One region of the Pseudoalteromonas porphyrae genome, then DNA from elsewhere that is predicted to be linked to it. Evidence: riboswitches for the same ligand, from Rfam matches in the RefSeq annotation. Region 1 holds a riboswitch; the other holds the start of a gene.

Region 1 (5,435 bases):
CAGGGTAGCTTTCCCCTAAAAAGCTTAATAATGGTTGTGGTTTTTTACGCTTCGCATTAAAGCGCTTTTTAAAGTTCGCTTTTACATTGTTGTAATCAGGAATATTAGGAGTAACAAAAGCAGGCACATCGTTTTGGTCGGGTAGTTCATATTCACTGTGCTCAAACTCCGTTAAAGTGGCCATATAAGCGATGATATGGCGTTGTTGCCCGAGTGAAAAACGTTGCGTGTCAGATACAAAATGAGGTTGAACTGCACTTAGCATATTATCAACACCATTTTTACGCACCAATCCCAGCACTTTTGCCGCTTGGCGAGTGATCATATTATTGCGGCGTAACTCTTCACGCAGTGGCATCAACATATCTGCACTTTTACGTAAGCTTTCGCGACCCACTAGGTGCATCTCTAAAATGCGGGTGCGCAGTTGCTCTAGCATACGTTTGTCTTGGTAGGCTTTGCCTGAGCGCTCTATGTACTCAATTTGCGTACTTATTTGTGTTTCAATGGTACTAAAACACGCATGAAAATCGCCACGAATATCAACCATCTCAAGCATTGGTTCTATGTACTCGTCAAATGCTTCAATGACGGCTTTATAGCGCTTTTGCAGTGATTGCACTGCGTTATTGGCTTTAGCTTGTTCGACTATGTTTAAAATGGCGTTTTCATTGTGGGCAAATAATTTCATTATTTTACGCACTCGATCATCCATAATGCGGCTAAAGCGGCGCATCTCATCGTAGTCTTCAATGCTACCTGCATTATCTAGGCGGTTGCCTAGGCGTGCTAAATCTTCAACCAATACGCTAATTTCTTGTGCTAGGCCTAAATGCTCTTCCTGTAATAAAAAGGTGGCGAAATCTGCAATGGCACGGTTAATTTCAAGCTGAGATGATTTTGCCAAGGGAATAATAATATCTTGGTTTAAAAGCCGATTGGTTTCTTTATAGATCCGTTCGTTTGACCACGTTGGTTGTTTTTGTTTGATCGCACTTTGTACGTCTTTTAGGCTAAAATCGGCCATTTTAAAACGTTTAAATAGCAGCTCTAACATTCCCCAGTGCTCGGTTAGGGTATTTAGCAACTTTTTAGCTGGGATCATAAAGCTCCAAAAAATCTAATGAGTGCTGTGTACCTGTGTTATTTGGACACAGCAATTACTTATATAATATTAAATTGGCAATAGTTTTACACAGCCTTTGGTGCTAGACTGCGCGCCGTGTCGATTACTGACACCTAGTATACAATTTTTACATTTTTATAAAGGTTGTTCAAACGCCATGGTAACTGCAATTATCCTAACCCTGATAGCGCTTGCATTCGTGCTCATCGTTATAGAGGATATTATCCATGTAAACAAGGCCAAAACCACGCTTTTCTTTGGTACTTTATGCTGGATTATCTTATTTATCTCGCCTTTAAACGGGCAAACCCCCGAAAGTGTACAACACCAACTTGACCACAATATTTTAGAGATTGCCACATTATGGTTGTTTTTAATGGCTGCAATGACCTTTGTTGCCTATTTAAACTCTAAAGGTTTTATCCAAAATATTGTGCACAAGATCATGCCAAGCTCGATTAGCGAGCGAAAGTTAATGTTCTTGATTGGTGGCTTTTCATTTTTATTCTCGTCGATTTCAGACAACATTACCGCGACGCTAATTTCATTGGCCGTTGTTATGTCGTTAAAACTGGACCCGAAAAAACTGATTAAGTACGCAACGTTAATCATCTTCAGTGTTAACTCTGGTGGTGTGTCGTTAATTACTGGTGACGTAACAACCTTGATGATTTTCCTTGATGGTAAAGTCAGTATTGGAAATTTACTACTGTTAATTGCCCCTGCATTATTTAGTGTTGCTTTATTGGCCGTTATGCTGTCATTTGGGTTAAACGGTGCGGTGCAGTTTACTAAGCAAGAAGATCGCCGAATTGAAAAAACGGATATAACCATTGCCGTTATTTTCTTATCGACGATTATTGCAACGCTGACACTCAGTGTGATGTATCACGTACCTCCATTGTTAACGTTCTTGTTTGGTTTATCGTTAATGTTTTTGACGGCGCAATTTTTAATGCGCAAAAAAGACGTCAACAAAAAAATCATCGACTACATTCGTGAAATTGAATACGACACGCTACTGTTTTTTGTGGGTGTACTACTGCTTGTTGGTGCGCTAAAAGAAGTGGGTATGCTAAGCAAGTTTACGAATTTGTATGAGTTAATGGCACCAGAGTATGCAAACTACTTAATGGGTATACTCTCTGCTGCGGTAGATAACGTCCCGCTGACTGCTGCGCTGCTTAAAGCTGAAATAGTCATGAGTCCGCAACAATGGTTGTCGTTCACGTATGCAACTGGTGTGGGCGGCTCAATGCTTATTATTGGTTCTGCGGCAGGTATTATTGCGATGAGTAAAGTAAAAGCACTCACATTTTTAAGTTATTTACGTATGTCGTTGTATTTATTAATAGCGTATACAATCGGTTATATGGGCTCATATTTAGCAGGTAGTTTTATTTAATGACCTTTATTAATTAAAACAACTTGACAGCTAGACGTCTAAACGATAACTTTCAAAGCCCACTTTATGTGGGCTTTGTTATTTTAATTGGCAATTATAAAATGCAATTAATCTAACATTCAGAAGAGGTGCGGTATTTAGGTACTTAATGTGAGGCGACGACTGCCAACGACCATTAAGGAGGGAAATATTCGCCGAGGAAAACAACTGCACGTCACAGTGGTTTTTCGGTTTATGGGGCTGAATCCTCAAAACTGTCACCAAATTAGGTGGAGAGCTTCTGGCAGTGGACTTTTCTTATCGAGCACCCCCTTGCCAAGTTCTTCTTGTATTACCGTGGTTTGAATGCCACAAAAGGAGACGACATGAATACCCAATTAGCTGCTAATAACGCGCAACAGTCAGCACAAAACCAAAAAACAGATCACGTAGTAGCAAAATTTGGCGGCACCAGTGTGGCCAACTTTGACGCTATGAGTCGTTGCAGTGAAATTATTGTAGCCGATAACAATGTACGCGTAGTGGCTGTAAGTGCCAGTGCAGGTGTCACTAATCACCTTGTTGCATTGTGTAAAAAAGATATCTCAATGGGTGAGCGCGCAGAAAACATCACCGGCGTGTTAGCCATTCAAGAAGCTATTTTAAATGAACTATCGCTTGATGCGGACTTAGCCCATGGCTTTGACGAAACTATTAAAGCGTTTCAAGCTTTAGCCAGTGAAGGCGTTAAATCAAAACAACAACAAGATGAACTCCTGAGTTTTGGTGAGCGCTTATCGTCGTATTTATTTACTCAGGTGCTGCGTTTGAATGGTTTAAACGCAATTCGTTTTGATGTGCGCCAAGTATTAAAAACAGACAGCCAGTTTTCAAAGGCTACACCAGATGTAGCGGCCACCGCTGCGGCTGCGAAAGAGCATTTGTTCCCACTATTAGCTGAGCATGTTATTGTCACACAAGGTTTTATAGGCAGTGATGCGCATGGTCAAACGACCACTCTTGGCCGTGGCGGTTCAGATTACAGCGCAGCATTATTGGCCGAGGCAATTAACGCCAAAAGCGTGCATATTTGGACGGACGTGGTAGGTATATTTAGCACTGATCCACGTTTATGTGCCAAAGCAACACCGATTGCGCGCTTAAGTTTTGATGAAGCGGCAGAAATGGCAACTTTTGGCGCTAAAGTGCTACATCCTGCGACTATTTTACCAGCAAGCCGTAGTCACATTAACGTCTTTGTAGGTTCGAGCCGTGAACCAGAGCGTGGTGGTACGTGGATTGAGCGTGAAAAATCACAATTGCCAGGTATTCGTGCAGTTACACAGCGTAAAAACCAGTTATTGCTTACGCTTAAGAGCCCTGAAATGCTATTAGCCAGCGGCTTTTTAGCGCGCGTGTTTACGATTCTAAGCGAGTTTAACATCTCGGTTGATTTAGTTACCACGTCAGAAATAAGCGTGGCTATTACATTGGATAACGCGCCAAATGCATCGCGTCCTGAGCTTGATCAAGACTGTTTAGATAAATTAGCAGAGTTTTGCCATGTCTCGGTAGAGAACAATTTAACGCTAGTGGCGCTGATTGGCTCACAAATTCAATTACGTCAGCACGAAATGAATTTAATGAACGTATTAAGTGATTTTAATATTCGCTTAATCTGCCATGGTGCTAGTAAGCACAACTTATGCTTTTTGGTAGAACAAGCTGAATCGGATCGCGTTGTACAAGCCATTCATAGCCGCTTATTAGAAGTTCAAAACGCCGCGTAATTGGTCGATAGTATTTACCACAGAGCACTGCCAGTCAGTGCTCTGATTACTCACTACACTCACATCAAACTCATTATATTGGCAGCTTACAGCGCGCAAATGAGCCTGCGTTAATTGATCAAACACATTGGGACTAAGCAATTTTGCAATCGGCTGGCTGGTGGCTTTAGCGAGTGCTTCTTTTAAGGTCCATATTCTAAAAAATCGCTCAGCGCCTTGTTGTTGATTTTGCGTTATTAAATTTACTTCATCAGGGTGGTAAAAATGCTTTGCGAGCTTTTCAAATGGGCGCTTTGTGCTTATTTTTTCAATATCAAAACCAAACTCAATTCGCTCAATATTCAGCGCGGCACCGACAAAACCGTTTGAGTGCGACAGGCAACTGCTAAACACGGTGTTACTGCCCGTTATATGTATGAGTAATTTACTGCTAGGCTCGTCAAATTCAGAGCTAATATGATGAGCTGGTAACTTGGCAAACTCTGGGGAGCTTTGTTTTACTAAATACTTAAGCAGCAGTCGAGTAGCTAAATATTCTTGCTTGGCTTTGTTACTTTTACGACGAGTGATCACCGCGAGTTCAAAAGGGCTCAATAGCGTATTTAAATCGAACTTATCAATATTTAAATGCTGGGCATCACATAATAAAATAGTGTGTGTATTGAGTGGCTGCATCGTGTGCTTTGTAATGACTAGTTGCTGCTGAAAAAATAACGCCGGCATAAAATCCACAATTAAAGAGATAAAAGAATAAACATGTTTATATTTTGTGCGAATGTGCACTGGTTATTTAAGCCAAGGCAAATTTATTACTCAGTGACTGTGAAATATGGTTTAATTCACAATAATGAAAAATAATAACAGATTTGTAGATGTATGGCACAATCGCGTGATGGTTTTCAAAGCCGCCTTGGCTTTGTTTTAGCAGCGTCTGGCGCTGCGGTAGGATTAGGTAATATTTGGGGGTTCCCCACGCAAGCTGCAAATCATGGCGGCGGCGCATTTTTACTAGTCTACTTTATTGTAATATTTTTATTGGCATTACCCGCTTTATATACTGAGTTATATTTAGGTCATAAAGCGCAAGCTAATCCTGTAAAAGCACTCAGAAATGCATGGCAAGAGCAAGCGCCAC
Region 2 (5,435 bases), on a different contig from region 1:
CCTGTTGAATCATCAACGTTAGTACCAGCGCTGCCACGTACATTTTCCCATGAAGCATCGTAATAATCGCCAAATGCGCCAATAAAGAAACCTTCTTTCTCAGCAGCGAAACTTGAAGCGCTAGTTGCAGCTAGTGCTAATGCAATTGTAAGTGATTTTAATTTCATTGTTTTCTTCCCATTTTAACAATTAAAACTGTAGCTAAGTAGTCCTAGCTCATTAAGTGTGCCCAGAGTACCGAATCTTTTGTTAATCATTACTTAACGAAAACACTTAAATTGTATTTTTTTACAAAATAAAGTATTTATTAAAAATAAAGCGCCCTACATTATAGTTCAGATAAAAAACTTTACCTAACCTACTTAAATCTCGTACTGGATTAGTTAGTTAATAGATGACAACCATTTACAGTTGAATAACATCTTAAGGAACAAGGCCTTTTTTCACTAATCCTAGTGGTGTGCATTATATTGGTTAATTTTAAATCAACAAGTAGAAAACGCATTTATTTCATATAATAAGTAAGAAATAATCATGAAAAATTCCTTTTATCATGATAAATGCTGTAGCTTGATTATTACCTTTAATAATTAACCCATTATAGGTCCGAAATACATCTATAAATTCATCAATTTAGGTACCACAAAAGGTTTTATATTGCGCACCGCCATCGGCAGGTGGTTGTAGCCATTGTGCGTTCTCTATCATTAACTTATACGGATTTTGCAGTGCAACTAAATATGCAGCCAATACCTCACTTGAACCTTTATTCTCAAATTCTTCAATAATAGCTTCAACAATATGGTTACGTGGGATCATCATTGGGTTTGCCGCTCGCATTATCGCAAAACTATGTTGGTCGGTGCGTTTTAGCCACTTTAGTGACCACGCTTTTAGTGGCTGAGATATTACCTGCTCACCCTGCAGTGACTTGGTAAGCTCATCAAAGGTATTGGTATAATCTAATCTGTGGTCTTTTAATATCGCCAATAACTCAGCAACTAACTGCGCATCATCTGTATGGTGACCTGCAAAACCGAGTTTTTGAGCCCACATTTGCGTAAACGCTTGGTTAAACTGCTCAGCAAAACCATTTATTAATGGGCTAAGTAATTCGACGGCTTGTTCATCATCTTCGTGTATGAGTGGCAGTAAGCTCTCAGCCAAACGCGCACAATTCCAGTTAGCTATGTTAGGCTGACTGCCAAATGCGTACCGCGCTTGTCGATCAATTGAGCTAAACACAGTATCAAAATCAAATTGATTCATCATCGCACATGGGCCGTAATCAATCGTCTCACCACTTATCAGTGTATTATCTGTATTCATCACGCCATGAATAAAACCAACCCGCATCCAACTTACGACCAAAGTGATTTGCTTTTCAATAACAGCTTTTAAAAATGCTAAGTAACGATCTGACCCTGTGGATTGAATTTCAGGGTAATGGCGCGCAATTGCACTATCAGCTAATGCCTGTAACGCTGACACGTCCCCTTGAGTTGCTAAATACTGAAAAGACCCCACTCTAATATGGCTACTTGCAACACGCGTTACTATCGCACCTTGCTGTGGTGGTTGCCTATAAACCGTTTCTCCACTGGCAACCACGGCTAAACAGCGTGTAGTCGGAACACTTAAGCCATGCATTGCTTCACTCATAATGTATTCACGTATCGCAGGGCCAATAGCACAGCGCCCATCACCACCACGAGAGAATGGCGTAGCACCGGACCCTTTTAACTGAATATCCCACAGCTGTTGATGTTGATCAGATACGGCACCCAATAAATGCGCGCGGCCGTCTCCTAAGCGTGGTGAAAAATGCCCAAATTGATGCCCTGAATACCCCAATGCAACGGCCGCAACAGTGCTGTTACTGGTATTTCCGCTAAAGATGGATGCGCGCTCTGACGGACTCACTTGAATATCGAGCTGTTTAGCTACCGCCTCATTCCAAAGTAATAAAGTTGGTGCAACAACAGGGCTAGGTAAATCAGGGACTGCAAAATCTTCTGCAATATGAGTATAGCGACTAACAAGTTTCATTGGATTCCTTAGGCTTCGGTTGTTTGTATGCCAACGCGGTTATCACCCACGCTGTATGCCACTAATAAACTCAGCACTTGGAGGCTTAAGCCACTTTGCTGCTGTAATTCATTAAAAAAGTGCTGTGCGCTATTTAGTGATTTTTTAGTTTGCAAACCACCATCAATAATTTTATGCCCACGAAGATAAGCCTCAACATCACGCGACAACAAAAAGGTATCTTTGCCTAATGCGCGCAGTGTGTACGGGCCTGTGTTACCCCCTAAACGTGCACCGTGCTTTTTAAAATACGCCCACAAACCAATTATATCGTCACTTGGCCAATCAGCCACAAACTGACTAAAACTGCCATGCTGCTGAGCAACGTCGTGAATCATATATGCATTTTCTGGAATAGTTTGTACTTTTTTAAAGTTGCGAATAATACGTTCGTCAGTTGCTTTTTGCTCTAGCATATCAGGTGGCATCATCAGTAATTTTTCTATATTAAAGTCCCAAAAAACCTCTCTAAAGCCTGTCCATTTACTATTAATAACCGACCAATAAAAGCCGCTTTGAAATACCTTACGGGTAAACTCTTCAAGCCATGCATCATCAGGCAAGCATTTTAGTTGCTTATTAGAAAGCGGCGCGTAAAGCAATTGCTCAAGCATCGCTTCACTGCCTTTACGCTGCGCTGCTCGCTGATAAATTTCCTGAAATTTTTCCATTACTGAATACCCTTAAACCGACTTTGTTTGCTAGTGTACGAAAAAAAACATTAATACGTAACCACCCTCTCGAAGCGATCGCTCAAAAGCCAACTTGACACCTAGACGGCTAAAATGCTTTAATCACTGCCATTACCCCTATTTAAGGTGTAAGTTTTTTATTTAATGAAACTTACACTGTGGGCTAGAAGAGGTGCGTTATTCAGGTAACGTATGTGAGGAGCACACACTCCAATGATCATACGTGAGGGGAATTAACGCCGAGAAGTAACATTTTTTGTGAAGGGTTACTTCGGGCGACTGGGTTGAATCCCAGCGACTGTCACCAATAACAGCGCTGCTGTTAAATTTTTTGGTGGAGAGCTTCTGGTCTTAGCATAATAAGGCCATTGCGCCCTATTATATTAAGCCCATTCGCTCTTCGGATTATATTAGTTCGAATGACTACGATGCGGCGCACTTTCACGTACCCCACAGCATACTCATCGAACACTCTATAAGTTCGTTGTAGATGAAAAACAATTTTGATTTAAACAACTATCCTTTATGGACAGCACTTGTAACGCCTTTTACTGACGCTGGCGAAGTCGACTATGCGATTCTTGATCAATTAGTTGCGCAACAGCAAGCAGCAAATAACGGCATTTTACTGCTTGGCAGCACAGGCGAAGGTCTTGCCTTAACGCTTAAAGAGCAACAAGCCATTGTTGAACATGTATGCCAATTAAATCCGACCGTACCGCTTATGGTTGCTGTTGGCGGTATGAACCTCAAACAACAAATTGCTTGGGTTGAATACTGCAATAAACTGCCTATTCACGGCTACTTACTTGGCTCTCCTCTTTACGCAAAGCCAGGCGTGATTGGTCAAACCCACTGGTTTGAAAACCTACTCGATGCCAGTGTTCATCCATGCATGCTTTATAACGTCCCAGGGCGCAGCGCTGTTGATATTCCACCTGCCGTAATTAGCAATTTAAAAAATCATAAAAATTTATGGGCGCTAAAAGAAGCCAGTGGCGACATCGCCAAGTTTGAAGGTTTTAGAAATGCCGCACCACAGTTAGCTATTTTTAGTGGTGATGACGCACTTATGCCTTACTTTGCCCAAGCGGGTGCAAAAGGTTTAGTGTCTGTTGCAGCCAATGCGTGGCCGACACAAACCCATGAATTTGTAAAACGTAGCCTTAGCGGCCAACACCCCAATTTATTTGCCGATTGGTCACAAGCGATTCAAAGCTTGTTCGCCGTGGCAAATCCTATTCCCGTTAAAGTATTGATGCATTTACAAGGGCGTATTACTAGCCCGTATTTGCGCCCACCTTTAACGCACCTTGAGTTAACGCAAACTGATTGTATCAGTAATGCAAATAACACCATTTTATCTTGGCATTAAATACAGGTTTTTATAATGAGCTGGTTAGAACTATTAAATAATTTAGAATCGGGCGCCGTACGCGCAGCAACACAAGACGATAACGGCCAATGGCATGCAAACGTTGAAGTAAAAAAAGGTATTTTAGAAGCGTTTAAAAACGGCACTAATACTGAATTCGCTGGTGGTTTTGTAGATAAACATAACCTAGCACCACAAGAATTCACTGCTGAAAATGGTGTGCGTATGGTACCAGGTGGCTCAAGTGTTCGCCGCGGTGCACATGTTGCTAAAGGCACGATTATCATGCCACCAGCATATGTAAACATTGGTGCATTTATTGACGAAGGCACTATGGTTGATAGCCACGCCTTGGTTGGTTCGTGTGCGCAAGTAGGTAAAAATGTACATTTAAGCGCTGCAGTACAATTAGGCGGCGTACTTGAGCCAATTGGCGCAAGCCCTGTAGTCGTTGAAGACGACGCATTTATTGGCGCAGGTTGTGTGATTGTTGAAGGCGTAGTCGTTAAAAAAGGCGCAGTACTTGCCCCTGGCGTACGTTTATCAGCCACTATCCCTGTATATGACTGCGTAAATGAGCGTCAGCTTGATAAAGGCGAACCTATTCCAGAATACGCGATTGTTATACCAGGTTCTCGTCCTGCATCAAACGCATGGGCACGCGAGCAAGGTTTAAGCATGTCATGCGCGTTAATCGTAAAATACCGCGACGAACAAAGCGATGCGTCATTACTTCTTGAAGAGGTTTTACGTTAATGACCTTTTTGAGCACACCAGTTAAAACCGCCATTGATGAGTTATCAAGCCAGCTTGATACGCCATTTTTTGTGTATGACCTTGATACCCTAAACGCACACCTAGCGCGTTTAGTAACGCAAACACAGGTAAAGCTTTGGTATGCCGTTAAAGCTAATCCCCTATCTAAAGTGATTCAAAGCTTAGATAGCGCAGGCTTTAACTTTGATGTTGCAAGCAAGGGCGAACTTGAGCAAGTACTTGCTCAAGGTATTAACAGCGAGCGCGTGCTCAACACCGGGCCTGCAAAGAGCCCGAAACAAATTAAACACTTTATTGAGCGCGGAGTACGCATATTTGTTGCCGAAAGCCTCAATCAAGTACGCTGGCTCAATGAGCAAGCAAGCTTACTAAACTGTCAGCTGCAAGTATTGCTGCGCGTACAATTACGCTGGCCCGAAGGCGAAAAAAACCCACTAGGTGGCGATAGCTTAACGCCGTTTGGGCTCGGTTGTGATGAATGGCAGGCGCTAAATACTCGCGAC

What was found. Region 1 has a riboswitch for lysine ahead of lysC (lysine-sensitive aspartokinase 3). Riboswitches for the same ligand answer to the same signal wherever they lie in the genome.
Region 2: linked by a shared signal. The riboswitch ahead of dapA (4-hydroxy-tetrahydrodipicolinate synthase) and the one ahead of lysC (lysine-sensitive aspartokinase 3) in region 1 are both predicted to bind lysine.

What each region holds. Positions count from the first base shown of each region.
Region 1 covers NZ_LHPH01000024.1:26,417-31,851, forward strand. Annotated here, with positions in the region: gene ADS77_RS17230 (hypothetical protein) at 1-1,105, opposite strand, end outside; gene nhaD (sodium:proton antiporter NhaD) at 1,284-2,531, shown strand; lysine riboswitch at 2,647-2,819, shown strand; gene lysC (lysine-sensitive aspartokinase 3) at 2,897-4,300, shown strand; gene ADS77_RS17245 (4'-phosphopantetheinyl transferase family protein) at 4,277-5,023, opposite strand; gene ADS77_RS17250 (sodium-dependent transporter) at 5,177-5,435, shown strand, end outside.
Region 2 covers NZ_LHPH01000002.1:256,753-262,187, forward strand. Annotated here, with positions in the region: gene ADS77_RS03025 (OmpA family protein) at 1-167, opposite strand, end outside; gene ADS77_RS03030 (protein adenylyltransferase SelO) at 634-2,049, opposite strand; gene ADS77_RS03035 (DNA-3-methyladenine glycosylase I) at 2,058-2,759, opposite strand; lysine riboswitch at 2,940-3,133, shown strand; gene dapA (4-hydroxy-tetrahydrodipicolinate synthase) at 3,271-4,155, shown strand; gene ADS77_RS03045 (2,3,4,5-tetrahydropyridine-2,6-dicarboxylate N-succinyltransferase) at 4,171-4,911, shown strand; gene ADS77_RS03050 (PLP-dependent decarboxylase) at 4,911-5,435, shown strand, end outside.